Regions from separate parts of the Paenibacillus sp. FSL H7-0690 genome, predicted to be linked through region 3. Evidence: riboswitches for the same ligand, from Rfam matches in the RefSeq annotation. Region 3 holds a riboswitch; each other region holds the start of a gene.
What was found. Region 3 has a riboswitch for cyclic di-GMP ahead of MHI32_RS21000 (thiamine pyrophosphate-binding protein). Riboswitches for the same ligand answer to the same signal wherever they lie in the genome.
Positions count from the first base shown of each region.

Region 1 (5,931 bases), 2.0 Mb from region 3:
GAAGCTGGATATGAAATATGTTCAGGGTGTGTCCAGCGATCTGAACAAACAGAAAATAGCAAAGCAATTTTTAGAAAAAGCTTTAGAAATCCAATCCGTTCCTTTAGCAGAAGGTGTGGAGTTTAGAGAGGACTTTGAATGGCTTAAGCAGAGTGGTTATCAGTTGTTTCAGGGATATTTATTTGGAAAGCCTGATCCTATTCCCAAACAGTAATCCTAATGAGTATATATCCGTCCAGAGGATGAGATGAATTTCAGGTCAGAGTCTGAGTACAGCCAACCCCCGCGGTTGTATAATTTAGGTAATTTGAAAAGGGGGACGGGATGGATATGAAATGGCATCAATTTGTAACGCGCTGGGCGGATTCTAGGGGCTTTGATGGACGAGAGATTGATTATCAATGGCCTTCTCCTTCATTTCCGGTCATCAGTATTCGCAGTAATCTAGGGCGATACTCAGGTCAAGCGTATGGCCGTGGAGGTAAACCCCGTGTGAAGACAGCCGTTGGATTAATCGCTATTGGAGATGTAGCTGTTGGCTTGATTTCCATAGGTGCGATAAGCGTGGGCGTATTATCCTTAGGAGCAATATCACTGGGAATGTGGTTAGCGATCGGAGCAATAGCACTTAGCTGGCTTGGCTTCGCAGTGGGAGCGATTGCGATTGCAGGCGTGGCTGTAGGAGCGATCGCAATCGCGGAAAAAGCGTTGGGGGCCATCGCCATAGGGGATACGGCGTTTGGTGCGATAGCGATAGGCAGGATCGCTGGGGGTGCCATAGCTATCGGACAATGGGCATATGGTGTAATCGCAGTTGGCGAACATGGTTTCGGATTAATTCCCATCACGGGCGATGTGTGGAATTGGTTCCGGCGTTTGTTTGGATCGGGGAGTTAAGTAGACCTACAGTCCTAAAGGATGCCCTTCTCTTCCGGGATGGTCGATAAATAATATCTATCACATAAGAAAAACTAATTGCAATTACCTATATTCATTTCATACCAATTAATCATGCGATCCGATCTAGGCTTATGTTACTCTTTGAATGTATTCGAAACTTCATAGGCAAACCTATGGAAATGTAGGGACGCAAAGCTAAAGGGACTAAGGTTATCATAACTATTGTCAGCCAGCTGCCAAAGAGTGTGTAACGCTTTTTGTTAAAATATAAGAAAGTATAAGTTATACACCTATACTTAATATCTTATATTTCTCGCTTAAACGCTTACCGTCCTTATAAGGACGCCGAAGGCGTTTATGCTTGTTAAGGTTTAATAAAAATTAAGTCTTAATTTTTAGGCGACTTTATACGCAATCAAGCTACTCTTTTGGGGTAGTTTTTTTTGTGCCCATTTTTGGGCACTGGAGAGATTCATATGACATCTGGGGGTAAGAAAAGATGAAGAAAATGATTGCGATCGCTACATCGGCGGCCATATTGGCCAGTTTTTCAAGTGAGGCAGGTTATGCTTTAGCAAGTGAGGTAAGCAAGGTAAATGTAACAAAAACAGTGGCGCAAAGTAAGGTTAACTTATTAAGCAACGCCTCGGTTATTCCGTTTGAGCTGTACGGCAAGGATGCTCTAAATGCCTATAATGAGGTTTTTAGAATGAATCCAGCAAATATTAAATCCATCACAAATAACGGTGGCAACTACTCAGGCTCGCCTATAGCTAAGGCTATGGATGGGGATATGAGCACGCATTGGGAGACTGGCAAACCGAATAGTTCAACGTTTACGAATGAGATTGTATTTGTTTTCAATGAGTCCACTGAATTAAATAGAATGGTATACGCGGCTAGGCAATCCGGTGCGAAAGGTAAAGGTTTTGCTCAAGAATTTGATATCTACGGCTCCACTACCGATGCGGGTGATTTTACGCTCGTGTCTTCTGGAGAATATACAGGCTCAACCGGTGATGTAGTGGAGATTCAGTTCGCACCTACGACTTTTAAGAGACTTAAATTTGTCTTCAAAAAAGCGAACCAAGATTGGGCGAGTGCGGCTGAGTTTTCTTTTTATAAAGAGGATAGTGTCTCTGCTAAAATGAAAAAATTATTTACAGATGATACCTTGAGCCAAGTTAGTGCTGCCTTTAATACGACAGAGAAATTAACAGCTTTAGAGAATGAAGTGCAGGCACATCCACTGTATGCGCAGTTTAAAGAAGAGATAGAGAATGCAAAGATCCTTTTGGAGAACCATCAGGTAGAGGCAACGGTAGCCAAGGTTTCGAAGCTAAAAGGGTATGGAACAGCCTATGAAAATGCCTATAGCCAAGCTTATAGAATGCCGAATGCAAACGTATCAAAAGTAACGGTGAACGGTGGAAGCTACTCAGGTACGAAGCCTGAATATATGCTGGATGACCAGCCCACTACGCATTGGGAAACGAACAAAAACAATGATGCAAGCTTCACGAATGAAGTTGTGTTTGAACTAGCGCAAGCGGAGGTGCTGGACAGAGTAGCTTTTTTAGCTAGAGATAACCGCAAAGGATTCCCAGAGGCTTTTGAAATCTATGCATCAGAGACGAGTAAAGGAGAGACCTTCCAACTTGTATCTAGCGGAACCGCGATTAGTACCAATGACTTTCTGGAATTTAAATTCGAACCGACGAAGTTTAAAAGATTAAAATTTAAGTTCACAAAAGCTAATATCAACAGACCTTTTGCGGCTGAATTTAGATTTTATACAGAAGATAAAGTAAGCGAAGCAGTAAATGGCATTTTCACAGATGGAACGATGAGTGCGGTTGTGCCTGCTTATAATAGCGTCGAAGCAATCAACGAATTAGAAGAAGCGGCAAAAGTACATCCGCTCTATCCAATCCTGAAAGATTCTTTGGATTTAGCTAAGAAGCTAGTGAATGGTGAAGTTCAAACCGAAGGCACCATCATTGAGGCGGAACAACGTGGAGATATGAAAAAGCATGCGCAGGAAAACCTGAGAATTGGTTTTGGTACGAACAACCAGCCTACAGGTCTCGTTGCAATGCCTGGAGATACGATCAACGTTTATGTGGACGCAGCTTCTAACGATAAGCTACCTTCTTTAGTCTTTTCTCAACAAGAGGCCGCTTGGAATGTTTGGGCTAGAGGTGTGCAATTGCGTCCAGGTAAGAACATTATAACCGTTCCTGAATTTGCTACGAATAGTTATTATGCACATGAAGTGACTAAGGGCGGTACAGTGTATATCGTCAATCCATATACAGCTGAGGAACAAGGGAAAGCGCCATTGATCCGCTTCGAAGGTTTAGAAAAGATTCCTTTTATGACCAAGACCACGGATCCAGAACAATTCAAAACCTTCTTAATCACATACAAACAAAGACTGGACGAAGATAAAGCGGCTCATCCAAATGTTCAAGATCGTAAACTCATAGATGTGGTAGAAATGGCCAGCGATCATGTTATTTTCACAGGAACGGCGACGGAGGCGTACAACAAATATATTACGCAAGGAAATAACCCGCTGGACACCGTAACTGGGTATGACACCTGGATGAAGAGCATTTTTGCCTTCTATGGCTTGGATGGCAGTAGCGAGATTCATGATGCCAAGCTAATTCGTGAGAATATTCGCTTGATGCAGCCTTATGGTGCGATGTATGCAGCGGGAGATCATACAGGGATCCAACTTGGAACAGTAGGAACCATGTTAGGTGATTTTAATAAAGCCTATCCGGGCTGGGGACTGAATCACGAAATTGGGCATCGCTTGGCTATGGGTGAACGGGAATATGGCGAAGTAACTAATAATATGGTGTCTATGTTTATGTCTGTCGCAGCGAATTCGATAGATAATCGTATACCGTATGAATCAGATATCTATAAATATGTCCTCGAAGAAAATAAAGTGGTTATGAATCAGCAGGGCTTATTTGCACAACTCGGAGCCTATTGGCAGCTGGAGCTGGCACATCCGGGATACTGGACAGAGCTGACCAAGCTATATCGGGAGCGGAAGGTCACCCTTACCAACGGTGACAATTCCAAGCAGCAGTATTTGGTGGAGTTCTCTTCCGAAGTGCTGAGTTTAGACTTAAGCAGCTATTTTGCCAGACATGGCTTCACTGTGAATCCTGAGACAAAAGCGAAAGTAGCCAAGTATCCGGCACCGCAAAAGTTATGGTATTTAAATAACTCGGTGATTAATTATGAGGGAACTGGAATAGCGGATAAAAATCTGGCCATTAAGGTTAATATCACACCTAACACCACGGCTAGAACGAACACGTTAAGTTTCAGTATAGATAAAGAGCTTAAGCAAGACTTTTTAGGATATGAAGTGTATAGAAATGATGTGTTAGTTGGTTTTACAGGAACTGACCAATTTGTGGATCAGAATGTAGATGCGAGTATCAACTATACGTACAAGATCGTCGGTTATGATAAAAAGCTGAACCCACTGAAGCCCGTACAGGTTAAAGCCTTTAAGCCAGCCTTGTCTGTTGAAGATCAGCTCACTTTAAAGCTTAATCAAACCTTTGATCCGATGAGCTATGTAAAAGCGGCTAACTATCTAGGAAACGATATTACTGCAGATGTCTCTCTGAAAGCCAATAACGTTGATGTAACGCAAAAAGGCAACTACGAAATTGTATATGAAGTGAAAAGCGAAGGGGTTACGGAAACGAAAACCACACAGGTTACGGTAACGAGCGACTACGCCTATATTTCCGATCTCAATGCCAAGTCAGTCGTTGTAGGCTGGGGTGAATTAAAGAAAGATAAAGCCGTTTCCGGAGGAATCATAACCCTTGTTCGCCAAGGGTTGGCTGCGACGTACGCGAAAGGGATTGGTGTTCATGCCAACTCTGAGGTAGTTTACGATATTGAAGGTAAGGGTTACGACTTCTTTGAAAGCTACATTGGGATTGATCAAGCCATGAAAGGGAAACCTTCCTCGGCTACTTTTGCAGTGTATGTGGATGGAGAACAGAAATTTGAGAGTGATGTTTTCCGGGCAGGAACAGAACATCAATTTGTGAAAATCCCTGTGACTGGCGCAAGAGAGGTGAAGCTGGTTACAACAGATGCTAAGGATGGCAATGCTTCAGACCATACGGTATGGGCGGATGCGAAGTTCTCGAATAATTCAAGCAAACCTACCATTACAGTACCGGAAGAGACAACCTTCGTTAAGCTGAACAGCGAATTTGATGTGTTGAGCGATGTAACAGCTTTTGATACGGAAGATGGTAACTTAATTGGAGCCGTTGAAGTGCATTCAAATGGATTCACATCAAGCAAAACAGGGACTTACAACGTCGAATTTTCAGTTACAGACTCAGATGGGAACTCCGCTGTGCAGGCCAGAAAGATTGTTGTATACAGCGCTAGTAAATACCTGAGTGATATAGATTGGCAATCGGCAAAAACGGATTATAATGTGGTTCGAAAAGATAAGGCTAGCTCTAACAATCCGATTAAGCTGCTGGTAAATGGCGAGGTCAAAGAGTTCGCTAAGGGCTTAGGAACCCATGCCAGCTCTGAAATCGTGTATAATCTGGCGGGTGCAAACTATGAATATTTTGAAACGTATGTAGGGGTTGATAGAAATATCCCTGAGCAAAGCAACTCCAGTGTAATTTTCAAAATCTTTGCCGATGGGGCAGAGGTTTATAACAGCGGACTGATGAAATTTGGTACAGAGGCCAAGCTTGCGCGGATACCTGTTAAGGATGTAAGTGAATTGAAGCTGGTGTTAGATAATGCAGGTAACGGAAATGCTTCAGATCACGGTGATTTTGCTGATGCGAAGTTTATGATCTTGAACAATACACCAGAGCTTACCATACCTAAATCTGTCTCAACCAAAGTGGGTCAAGCGATTGATATCAGTGAAAGCTATTCGGCAATGGATTCGGAAGACGGTGACTTGACGGCTCAAGTGAAGGTCACAGGCCAAGCGCAAGTTAAATT
Region 1 covers NZ_CP150281.1:6,750,401-6,756,331, reverse strand. The annotation lists gene MHI32_RS29725 (EAL domain-containing protein) at 1-214, shown strand, start outside; gene MHI32_RS29720 (hypothetical protein) at 325-897, shown strand; cyclic di-GMP riboswitch class I at 1,055-1,141, shown strand; gene MHI32_RS29715 (NPCBM/NEW2 domain-containing protein) at 1,400-5,931, shown strand, end outside.
Region 1: linked by a shared signal. The riboswitch ahead of MHI32_RS29715 (NPCBM/NEW2 domain-containing protein) and the one ahead of MHI32_RS21000 (thiamine pyrophosphate-binding protein) in region 3 are both predicted to bind cyclic di-GMP.

Region 2 (5,931 bases), 2.8 Mb from region 3:
AATTTTCGGTGTAAGCACTTCTACAGCTAGCCATTATCCCTCGTTTGTTTCTTCTACCATTAATATCACAAAGTGATTTTACAAGTGTTTGGGAATATGAAAATCCCCACCAGTTTAAGGTGGGGATTTTGCTTACCAAGTATTATAGTTCGACTGATACTTAACATGTTTGTTCTCATAGCTCTCATTTGGGTAATCACGTCTGACAGACTGCAAGTAGCCTGAAATTGCAAATGCTGCAATAAGCCCTCCTATAATTCCTGTGATTAAGCTGAATGTTGAAAATCCGAATGTGGCAACTACTCCAATGGAAGACAATGCTACAAGCAATAGACTGAATATTTTCATCTTTATACACACCTTCATTTTGTATATATAGTAATTTGGAAATTAAGATTGATACGTTACCTTGTTTGATCGGTTTCGATAAAAATAATAAAAATTCAGCAAATCTTTAGACGGGCTTCATACTTATTTAAGCTAAGAGGATTATAGTAATTACATAACCCCCTTATAATATAGATCTAGACCCTGCCGGAAGTTGGTGGGGTCACTTTTTTGCACAGAGTAATTTTATAAATATGGTTGCCCAATATAGAAGAGAAACAAGAAATATAAAATGTAGAGAATGGGTAGCTTTATTTTTAATTTCTTGCAGGAATTTTTGAATTTTTCTGAGGTCTTGGACAGATTCTTCATCACATATCCATAAATGAGGAATTGTCCAATAACAAAGAAAATGAGCTTAAGGGGAAAGTTGCCCATTTTTATCTCAGTGAAAATAATAGTGAATGTGACACTCACAAAGGTTAGTGATACAACTTTTAAAAACTGTTCATAACGATCTTGTGGTTCTTTGATAGGATCCTGCTGCCCCCATTTTCTCTCATCAATTTCTGTCATGGTAAACCTCCAATCTACTGAATGTTATTAGTATTTCACCAGATTGAGATGCTTTTTGAACAGGGAGAATTAATTGGGAAACCATTATGAGTATAGTTGTCTGTTGCATCTTGTTGAAGGCTTACTTGTTGTGGAGATAGTACACTTGAATTTGATTGATTTGCTGATGCGAAAGGAGCAATTGCGGTAGTCAATAAAGCGATTGATAAAACTACGATTAGTTTTTTCATACTTTGATAATCCTCACATATGAAGTGTTTACTTACATGGATAATAGTAAATTTAATGGTTAATGATGTATATGAGCTATAAGATCGATTTGAAAAATGAGATGTTTTGTAAGTTTTTATAAATAAACGTCGAATATTATAATAAGAGAGTTTTATTGGTGTAGATGACCTAGGACTAATTAATTGTGATGAATTTTAAAAATACGAAACCCGCCGATGCATGTCTCGCGGGTTTGTGCTGATCCTGTATCTTCAAGTAGATCCTTCGTGTTATTAGGTACATTGCCAACAACTGTAGGGACTTTATAAGCTCCTATAGTTGTTACATGGTAAGGTTTCAGTAATTCCAACAAAGAGTAAATTCCCAAATGCTTGGGATTATGCCCACTGGCTTCGGTAGGTGAGCTTTTTTTGTTTACAGAATGTTCCAGAATTATTATATTCAGATTATGTAAATGTTTCGTCCGGAAGAGATTATTCATAGTATATGTTCGGAAGGGTATTTCTGCTTCAGGAATTCCCGTAACAGAGATGTTGAGAGTATATAATGTTCCATATTATATACTCTGATTTCTCCTTAAATCTACACAAAGAAGCGCCATCCCTTTTGGAGACGCCGCTTCTTTATAGTAGATTCTATTCTTTTTGCTCAATTCTTGATTTTGGTGATCTTTTTGGCGGTAACTTGTGCAGGGAATGAATCATCACTTACTTCAAAAAACACTTTAATCTCATCGCCTTTTTTATATTTAGAAGGTGCAACTTTATTTACCCAAATGGCTTGAGAGTACTCATTAGATTCGAGAATTTCCTTGTATTCCTTGTTCAAGTCTTCTTCTTTTAATTCAGAAATTACTAAAATTCTTTTATTTTCTACATCTATTGTGTGTACAATTCCTTTCAAAACTTCATCATTCTTACTACAGGCGGTGACTAATAACAAAAAAACAAAAATAAGAGTCCATTTAATAGTAGTACGTGGTTTTTGAATCATGGACCTTCCCCTCCAGTGGTTACGACATTAGTTTAAAATCGGTTGCACAGGCATAGCAGTTAGTACATTACCAATATAAGAATATACAGCAGCCTTTCCATTATGACGACCTTTATTGATTCTGGGGAGTTACAGGTGAATGTCTGTAGTATTGATATTTTCATAAGAACTTTTGTTTGTATATAATAAAAATAAATGTTCTTATTTTAGAGGCGATCAATGATGGAAATGAGTATCGACCAAACGGTTGGGATTATTTAATTTATCAGGTCAAGGTGAGCAAGATTACACAACGCGAGATCGAGATCCGTGCATCCGTGACAAACGTCCAACATAAACGAAGGGGATAAATATCATGCGGTGTATAACAATACGGCAGCCTTGGGCGACCTTAATTGCTCTTGGTGAAAAAGAGTTTGAAACTCGTTCATGGAGAACAGCCTACCGCGGCGAGTTAGGCATCCATGCCGGAGTGAGGATTGACAAAAAGATTTGTGAACAGGAACCGTACAAATCAGTATTGGCGAAACATGGCTATACAGCGAATAATTTGCCGACAGGAGCTATTATTGCTACAGGTCAGCTCGCGGGATGTTATGTGGTTACTCCAGAGGTGGATTTAAGGGAATGGATCAATGGGAATGAATATGATTTTGGCGACTATAGTGAAGGACGGTTTGCCTGGAAGCTTGAACGGGTTCATCCATTAAGCCATCCAATTCCAGCTAAAGGTCGGCTAAGCTTGTGGGAGCACTCTAATCACTTCTGAACGGCGAACAATATTTTTAATGTAATTTTTATGTGCCTATCAGCTATTTTTCAGGTTCGAGGTATATATTAGAGACACCAAACACCCCCCAGTGTTTTGTGGTATATCTCTCTCAGGTCTTGCCAACTCCCATGGTAAGGCCTATTTTTTTGTTCACTAATTGATTGGGGGGAGAGAGCGCAGCGGCTTCTATACAGCTTTACTTAATCTGGTACTGTTCTTCGTAACTCTTAAAAGATGAAATATCCAGCCCTAGGTATCTGCGCATATGGATGGCAGCCTGAGCCGCAACAATGTCATTCAACAGCAGCATTCGTTCATGATAGCCACGACATATATACTTGGCTTCAATTCCAGTATTAAGTCTGTTTTGCTCATACACCTTGATTCCCCGTCTTCTCATTTCTGCACGAACATCCCTTAGATCTGTTGTAGCTACTGCAGCAGCTGTTCCAAGCACCTCCAGATAAGGGGCGGGTGTTCGTAAGTGTGTAGATAAAATGGCGGAGTCCCGTTCGAAAGCTGATAAAATCATCGGAAGCAATAAATAAGATTTCACCAGCATGTTGTCCCTGCTTTCTGCTCTATGCATGAATCTCATCACCTCTAATAGGAACGTATATTCGTATTCTACCCCGATATTCCAAAAATAATCAATGGTATTTCTAAACAGCTTATCCAATGTGATTAAATTCACAACTTAATAACGAAGAATAAATTATATTAAAAATTGTAATAATAAAAATTAATGTATCGAACGCAAATAAAGGAGAATTATGATGGAAAAAGAGGGCAGCCTCCAGCGTGGATTGTTTTTTGGTTTAATTTTGAGTGTTCCCTTATGGATATCCATATTGGGCTATATACAGTTACTTTAAAATTTAATGAAAAACCTTATGCGAAGCGCCTTTAGGCGCTTTTTTTGTGTGGTACTAATGCGGGGAATTATCGAAAGGAATTGATTGACAATTGTGGGTGTCGGGAGCTAAACTGTTATTAATTCAAAAGTATTAAAAGTCATAGACTGTTATTGGATAGAATGCTTCAGCTACCAGTTCTGGACTTGCAGTGTAATACATATATATAGTCATGATAATAGCAAACCGTCTGAAAGGGCGGGACGCAAAGTCCAGGAGTCTAAAGTGTCTTAAAGGCACAATGACCGTCCGACTGCCATGAGAAGGGAATTTCACTTCTTTTTGGCGGTCTTTTTTGTTGTTAGGTCCTTTAGAGTTTCTGGTAATTATTCTGATTAATATAAATCATAGTTTTAGGAGGTGTGCCATTTGAAAAGAAGAATAAAACCGTTACTCTCGCTTGTATTAGCTGGGATTTTGACGGTAGGTAGTGGGCTTTCCTCATTAGGAGCTGGAGTTGCTGGAGCTAGTAGTTCTTCTACATTGGGAATTGCAGCGGTCTACAACGTGTTTATTCTAGGGGATATAACAACAGTTTCGGATACGGAAGGAAGGTTTGCTGCTGGAGGTAACGTTAACTTAACCAACTATAGTGTTGGAGATAGGTTGACCGCTGCAGAGGTTTCCCTGACTGACACACTTGTTGTTGGAGGGCATCTTACTTTCAACGGAGGTACTGTTTATGGGAATATCGTGCACGGGGGAGATTTTTCAGGGAATGTAACGCTCCTCAAGGGTGGTACAAAAAGACAGGGGAGTACGATTGACTTTTCAGCCGTAGGTCAGTCTTTGAAGGACAAATCAGCAGAACTTGCAGCATTGCCGGCGAATGGAACAACAGTGTACCAATATGGCAGCCTTACCCTGACAGGTACAGATCCTGCGGTCAATGTTTTTAATGTTTCAGGAGATAACGTCTCTAATACCTACGGAATTACAATAAATGTTCCTTCAGGATCTACTGCAATTATTAATATTGATGGTTCTAACGTAAAAATGAAAAACTTCGGATTTCTACCTAATAACGTGTTGAACAGCAAGAAAATTTTGCTTAACTTTAGCCAAGCTGCGTATCTTGATATGGCAGGCATAGGTGTAATGGGAAGCATACTTGCCCCCTATGCTCATGTTGATTTTATTAATGGTCAGATTAACGGTACTTTAGTGGCGGCTTCACTCAAAGGTACTGGTGGTGGTGAATTTCACCACTATCCATACGATGGTGATGAACCTGGACCAACACCAACGCCAACGCCAACGCCGACAGTGACGCCGACACCAACAGTGACACCAACGCCAACGCCGACAGTGACGCCGACACCAACAGTGACACCAACGCCAACGCCGACAGTGACACCAACGCCGACAGTGACACCAACGCCGACACCGACAGTGACACCAACACCAACGCCGACGCCGACAGTGACGCCGACACCAACGCCGACAGTGACGCCAACACCGACACCAACGCCGACAGTGACACCAATACCAACACCAACACCAACGCCGACGCCGACACCAATACCGACACCAACGCCGACAGTGACACCAACACCGACGCCAACGCCGACACCGACACCAACACCAACGCCGACGCCGACACCGACACCAACGTCGACGCCGACACCAACACCGACACCAACACCGACGCCGACAGTGACACCAACGCCGACGCCAACACCAACGCCAACACCGACGCCGACACCGACACCAACGTCGACACCAACACCGACACCGACACCAACGCCAACACCGACAGTGACACCAACACCGACGCCGACAGTGACACCAACGCCGACACCGACGCCGACGCCGACGCCGACAGTGACACCAACGCCGACGCCGACAGTGACACCAACACCGACACCAACACCAACGCCGACAGTGACACCAACGCCAACGCCGACGCCGACGCCGACACCAACGCCAACACCAACGCCGACACCAACACCAACACCGACGCCGACAGTGACGCCGACACCAACACCAACGCCGACAGTGACACCAACACCAACGCCGACGGTAACGCCTGAGGCAACACCGACACCGACGGTAACGCCTGAGGCAACACCAACACCGACGGTAACGCCTGAAGCAACACCAACGTCGACACCAGAG
Region 2 covers NZ_CP150281.1:600,062-605,992, forward strand. The annotation lists gene MHI32_RS02755 (hypothetical protein) at 133-348, opposite strand; gene MHI32_RS02760 (hypothetical protein) at 574-903, opposite strand; gene MHI32_RS02765 (DUF3221 domain-containing protein) at 1,783-2,127, opposite strand; gene MHI32_RS02770 (ASCH domain-containing protein) at 2,483-2,896, shown strand; gene MHI32_RS02775 (hypothetical protein) at 3,096-3,488, opposite strand; cyclic di-GMP riboswitch class I at 3,984-4,074, shown strand; gene MHI32_RS02780 (choice-of-anchor A family protein) at 4,183-5,931, shown strand, end outside.
Region 2: linked by a shared signal. The riboswitch ahead of MHI32_RS02780 (choice-of-anchor A family protein) and the one ahead of MHI32_RS21000 (thiamine pyrophosphate-binding protein) in region 3 are both predicted to bind cyclic di-GMP.

Region 3 (5,931 bases):
GCTTAATGAAAAAGTCGTTACCAACTATATTGCTGGGATGATAGATATCAATGCCTTTAATACGAATTCCGGTCATAATACGCCTCCAGGAAAGCAGTAAAATGTGGCCTACATATTAAGATTCAAAGATCTAGACTGTAACCGCAGAAATGATCTCGATGTTATCGAGTCCAGCTTTACGGCCAAGACGGGAAAGCTGCATTTTGAGGATCGGGTTATTTTCAAGCGTTAGATTTACTTTTACAAATCCATCATTCTTAAACATTACAAAGCAGCTTTCTAAAAGAGGTACAACATCTGGTGCAGTTACATTTAGCTTTCTGCAGTCGATTTTTAGTTCATAGTCAGCTGGAGTAATTGGATTGATAGTTTGTTGATAAGCTTGAATAGATTTTAGACCATCTTCTTCAGAAAATGTTCCATCCAACTCAATGTTAATAACCTTGTTTGTAGTGTCTGTCTTCAAAACGAAACTTCCCATGCCTAAATCTCTCCCATAGATTGAATTTGTCCAAAACAGTTCGACTGCAATATCCAGCCATGTATATCCATTTAGCTGTTTTATAAAAGTCAAAATTCGACACTATACAGCAAGTAATGGGATATTCCGACTCTATTATAGGCATATTTTTCAAGTGTATGCAATAATAAAGTCGAATTTTGTATATTGTTGTCGAACTGTTGGGTTATTGGATTTCTTCTATGGTTGCAAGCAGGATATTAAAAGCTGTGATGATTCTAGGTGCCCCTATAACGGGTACTAAGTGTAATAGAATACCTTTAAGCTGTTCTACGGTAACTCCAACACGAAGGGCCATGACATAATGAACGCCCAACTGTTCGAATTGACCCATTGAAATTAAAGATGAAATGACTGCGATTTCCTTCCAGTCAGGGGCTATAGTATTACGTTGAAAAATATCGCCATAGGCATTCCCCATAATAAATTCAGCCAAGTCAGGGAAGTGGTCTTTAATTGGAGCTAGTGCTTTTGCGCCATAGTCTCCTGATAGATTCGTGAAGTGGTTGAGACCACTGTTGATATTTTCCTTCATGGTTAGCCTCCTAGTTTAGGTTCAAAGTACGGTGTGCAGTCGGAGGGACTTCATCACGGTCTGTTAGTAGTTCAATAACGGCAACATGGTTTAGAGCTACCGCATCTTTAATTGCAGCTGTGAATTCATCCGCATTCTCACATTTGTAGCCTTTAGCACCTAGAGATTCAGCGAATTTTACGGCGTCCATTGGTACTTCATATAGAGTTCCATCGATACGACCTGTGGTTTTCTCCATACCCTTAAGAGCCATATCTAGTTGCTTATTATTGACCACGATAAAGATGACAGGGATATCTTTGCAGACAGCGGTGTTAATCTCAGCGCCGAGCATCATGAAACAACCATCACCTGTAATGCAGAGGATAGTTTCTTCAGGAGCAGCAACTTTTGCACCAATAGCCATGCCGATCGAATTACCCATGCAAGCAAAATACGCATCAAAAACAAAGCTGCCCGGTTTCTTAACCTTGTACCATTTTGCAGCGTGGAATCCATGACTTCCATCATCAACGAAAATTGAATTATTATAAGGGATCAAATCACTTAAAGTGCTCATTACCGAAGCAAGGGAAAGATTCTTGAGGGTTGGAAGCTCTTCTGAATAATCCGCATCGGCCAAAGCCTCACGTTTGGTGATTGTGTTTGGGTCAATATGATTTAGGCAGTGCACCAAATTATCGCGCAGGTCCCCAGTGACCGGTATCGTTTTGGACAATAGTATTTTTCCGACAAAGGTTGGATCAATATCAAATTGAATTAAAGTTGCTGGATGATTCTCCCGTTTAAGATTACAGATGGTCATATCACTTAAACGTGATCCAAGCACTATAAATAAATCGCTTTTATTCAATAAATCGTCCCCGTGGGTCGAACCGCCAACGCCAATAGGACCATGATAGAGTGGGTGATCCCAGACTATAGCCCCTTTTCCACCTGGAGATGTTACTACAGGAATATTAAAAGTTTCTGCGAGTTGAACAAGCTCTTTATGTGCTCCGGAGCGGTTAATTCCTTTACCCGCAATAATCAAAGGATTCTTAGCAGCTTGAATAGCATCGATGACTCTATCGATATTAGCTTGACTAATTAGAGATTCTCTTTCTGGGATTACTATATTGCATTCTTCCAATACTTCAGTTTGTACATCAAAAGGAATACAAAGATGAACAGGACCCCGTTTGGTCAGGGCCACAGAAATCGCATGATTAAAAATAGTACCAAAGTGATCCCCACGTTCAACCAATTTACTGAACAAGGTGGCAGGTCTGAACATATCAGCTAAATCAGCCAGAAAAGAGGTGGAGTCCTGACATTGAGGAATTCCAAGCTCTGTAATGGATTGGTGGCCGGTAATAAATAGGACAGGTAGGTTGTTAGCTTTCGCATGTGCTGCTGCTGTAAGCAGGTTAGTTCCCCCAGGACCCGAAGTACCAAATGCTACGCCTAGGTTACCCGTTTTCAGCGCATACCCTGCTGCTTCGAATCCGGAGCTTGCTTCATGTCTGCCGGGAATAAATTCAATACCGTAATCCACCATCTTTAGAACTATTGGACAAATGGATTTGCCAATGATCCCAAAAGAATGGGTGACTCCAAGGTTACGTAGTGCTTCCGCCATGTAATCTGCGACTGTCTTCAAAAGAAACACCTCACAAGTTTTTTGATATATATTAGTTATTAATCTACCGAATAGATACGATAGATCAATATACTCAAAAAGTAAAAACCTGTGCTCTATAGTAAGCACAGGTTGGTGGCATAAGGCGCCGCTAAGACTGAACAATAGTTCAGCCGTCCTGGTTCCTCTGCAACCTGGCAATCATGGCCTCAAACGAAAAAATGAGGCTGTAGATCCATGGTTTTGCGTCATCCTCTTTCGAGGATTTTGCCAATATTAATTTATAGTTGATAAGAATAATTTTCCTTTACAATATATTCCTCATTAATTTTTGTCAACATAATCCGCTAAAAAAACTCGAAATTTGACGAAAGTCTTGTCCAAGAGATGAAGTTTTGCCTCGCGAAAAAAACTGCCACCTAAGACTCAGCTTAGGTGGCAGTTGATAGTTTTGAACTAGAATTTAAAGATATGAATGGTTTTTTGCAGATTAAATACGGCCTGGGTCATTTTTTCCGTTTCTTCTGCAACAGACTGCAGGGCATTAATCTGTTCATTCATAGCCGCCGATACCTCTTCTGTGCCAGCAGCGGTTTCTTCGGTGATTGCTGAGATATTCTCAATTGCACTAGAAATTTTCAAGGCACTTTCTAGCATAAGATCACTCTCCGCAGAGAATGAAGAGATTTGCTCGGTAATGTACTGCACGCTTTGTACAATTTGTGCGAAAATATGGGCAGATTGAGTGATCATTTCATTCTGAACCTGCACAACCTCTTCATTGATGGCGATATTATCGATGGCTTGTTTAATATCTGACTCAATGCTGCGGACCAAGCCGAATACTTCTTTTGTGGATGCCGTAGATTCCTCAGCAAGCTTGCGAACCTCTTGAGCTACAACGGCAAAACCCCGACCATGCTCACCGGCACGAGCAGCTTCGATGGAGGCATTCAGTGACAGCAGGTTGGTCTGCTCAGCGATCTCTGTGATGGTCTTGGTGATCATCGTAATCCCGCGGGCATTTTGTGAGAGAGCTTCAATAGTGTCAGCCACTTTTTGTGTAGCCTCTATGTTTTTACGCATGCCTTCAGCCTGTGTATCTACGGATTGGCGCCCTTGCTCAACAAGTTCTAAGGTATGTATTGAACGTCTGTTCATTTCTTTGGTGGAGTTCGTATAATTGGATACTTTGGTCTCAATGTCTTTAATGGATTCTGTCATATCAGCGATATCCGTAGATATTTCATTTGCACCAAGAGCGAGCTCAGTAGAAGAAGAGGCTACTTGTGCCATGACAATTTTCAGGTTCTGGTTCTTATCTTCGATTCCGCGGCTTGCATCCATTACTTGACGGGTGATCTGCGATGCATCGGTCAGAATCTTCTTGAGCTTATCAATCATTGTGTTAAAGGAGCGGCTTACGTCACCCATTGAACCATTTTCGTCCGCTCTGCTAGTGAAATCCCCCTTCGAAATACTGTGAGATACATTAGCAATATCATCAAAAGATGATGTAAGCGTTCTCTCCACAAAGCGAGCAACAGGTAAAGTCAGACCTGCAAGAACAACTACTAGTATAATTCCTACGAGAAATTGACCTAGAATCATTAACGTAACTAAGACAGGAATAGCAAACAGTGCGGCAACGAGGTAACATCCGGCAACAATTCTTTGTTTTAACGGAAGTTTGTGCATCCAGCTCATTGGTAAAATGTCCCCCTTATTAAATTTTATGTATGGTGTTATTATAGGGGATTTATAGGTCATTGGTCTATAGAGAAGTGTCATAAATCTTCTTTAAGTAGTAGATATTTAGAATTCATGTCAAAATTCCTCATATATTGTGGAAATTGTTTTAATAGCAGACTTTACCATCCCTACTAGTTCGGTAGGAGCTAAAACAATAACTGAAGGAGAGAAAGAGAGTACGATACGACAGGCAGATTCTATAGTATTAAACTCGGCCTCCACGTTCATCCACCCAGTATTAGCAGAGGGTTCTACTAAAGTTATAGTTACATATCTTTCACGTTGTAATTCTTTAAGAATAGACTCATTCACCTTTAATTTCACTACATATTTTGGCAGTGCTGCTTTAAAAGCTAAAGTCGATTGTTCCCAGTAGCTTTTTAAATCAAAAGCCTCAGGTCTGACAAATGATTCATTAGTTGCTTCAGCTTGTATTAATCTTGACACGCGAAAAGTCCGCATTTCACCCTCGGTTCGTGCCACTACATACCAAACACCACGTTTTGCGACTAACCCGAGAGGTTCAATGAAACGCTCCTTCATCTCGTCATTCCGTGGGTAAGTGATCTTCACTTTACGGTCTTCCCAAACAGCTTCCTGCAGGACAGATAGGAACGGATATGTCTCGTCGGAAGGGTGCCAGCTGGCACCATCTATATGAATGCGCTGGCTCAGGTAACTGGCTGGATTATTCGGTCTGGATGGGGAAGCAGCCTCCAGCTTAAGCACGGCAGAAGAGAAGTCGTTTTGTATACCCAGATCTTTTAAAATCGAGGAGTCTGCGGACAGCAGCAGAGTAGCAATTTCTGAGGGCTTCATACCCGTTAACGAGGTTCGGTATCCTTCTGTGAGCATCCAACCCCCTTCGCGTCCCCGTTCGGCAAGAATCGGTATTCCTGCTGTACATAAGGCTTCCATATCTCTAAACACAGTTCGTTCAGACACTTCTAAGGTCTGGGCTAGCTCACGGGACGTCATCTTTCCACGATTTTGCAGCAAAAGTAAGATGGATAACAAACGATCGGCTCTCATTAAGGGAACATTCCTCCTCCTAATAAATGTTAGTTAGTTCTTAATTAATTATTATATTATATATGTCAGTTGATGTCATATTAAAGAATTATACTTATATAAGGTAAGGATTAAATACAGAACATTTTGAGAAAAACAAGTGTAGAAAGGATTGAGGACATGACTTTAAAAGGAAAAGTAGCATTGGTTACCGGAGGCAGCAGAGGTGCTGGTAGAGGAATTGCATTGGAGCTGGCAAGGAAAGGTGCATTCGTTTATATTACGGGCAGAACGACAGAGGCTTCTGGCACAGAGCATAGCAAGCGGAGCATTGATAACGTACTTAGGGAAATAAAAGCGGAGGGAGGGTCCGGCAGCGCCATACGATGTGATCATACAAAAGATCAGGAGACAGAGGCGGTCATTCGCCAGATTGCTTCAGAGCAAGGGCGGCTTGATATTTTAGTCAACAATGTATGGGGCGGCAACGAT
Region 3 covers NZ_CP150281.1:4,744,673-4,750,603, reverse strand. The annotation lists gene MHI32_RS21015 (ketoacyl-ACP synthase III) at 1-76, opposite strand, end outside; gene MHI32_RS21010 (hypothetical protein) at 131-481, opposite strand; gene MHI32_RS21005 (carboxymuconolactone decarboxylase family protein) at 687-1,055, opposite strand; gene MHI32_RS21000 (thiamine pyrophosphate-binding protein) at 1,066-2,706, opposite strand; cyclic di-GMP riboswitch class I at 2,862-2,958, opposite strand; gene MHI32_RS20995 (HAMP domain-containing methyl-accepting chemotaxis protein) at 3,133-4,383, opposite strand; gene MHI32_RS20990 (YafY family protein) at 4,504-5,460, opposite strand; gene MHI32_RS20985 (SDR family NAD(P)-dependent oxidoreductase) at 5,620-5,931, shown strand, end outside.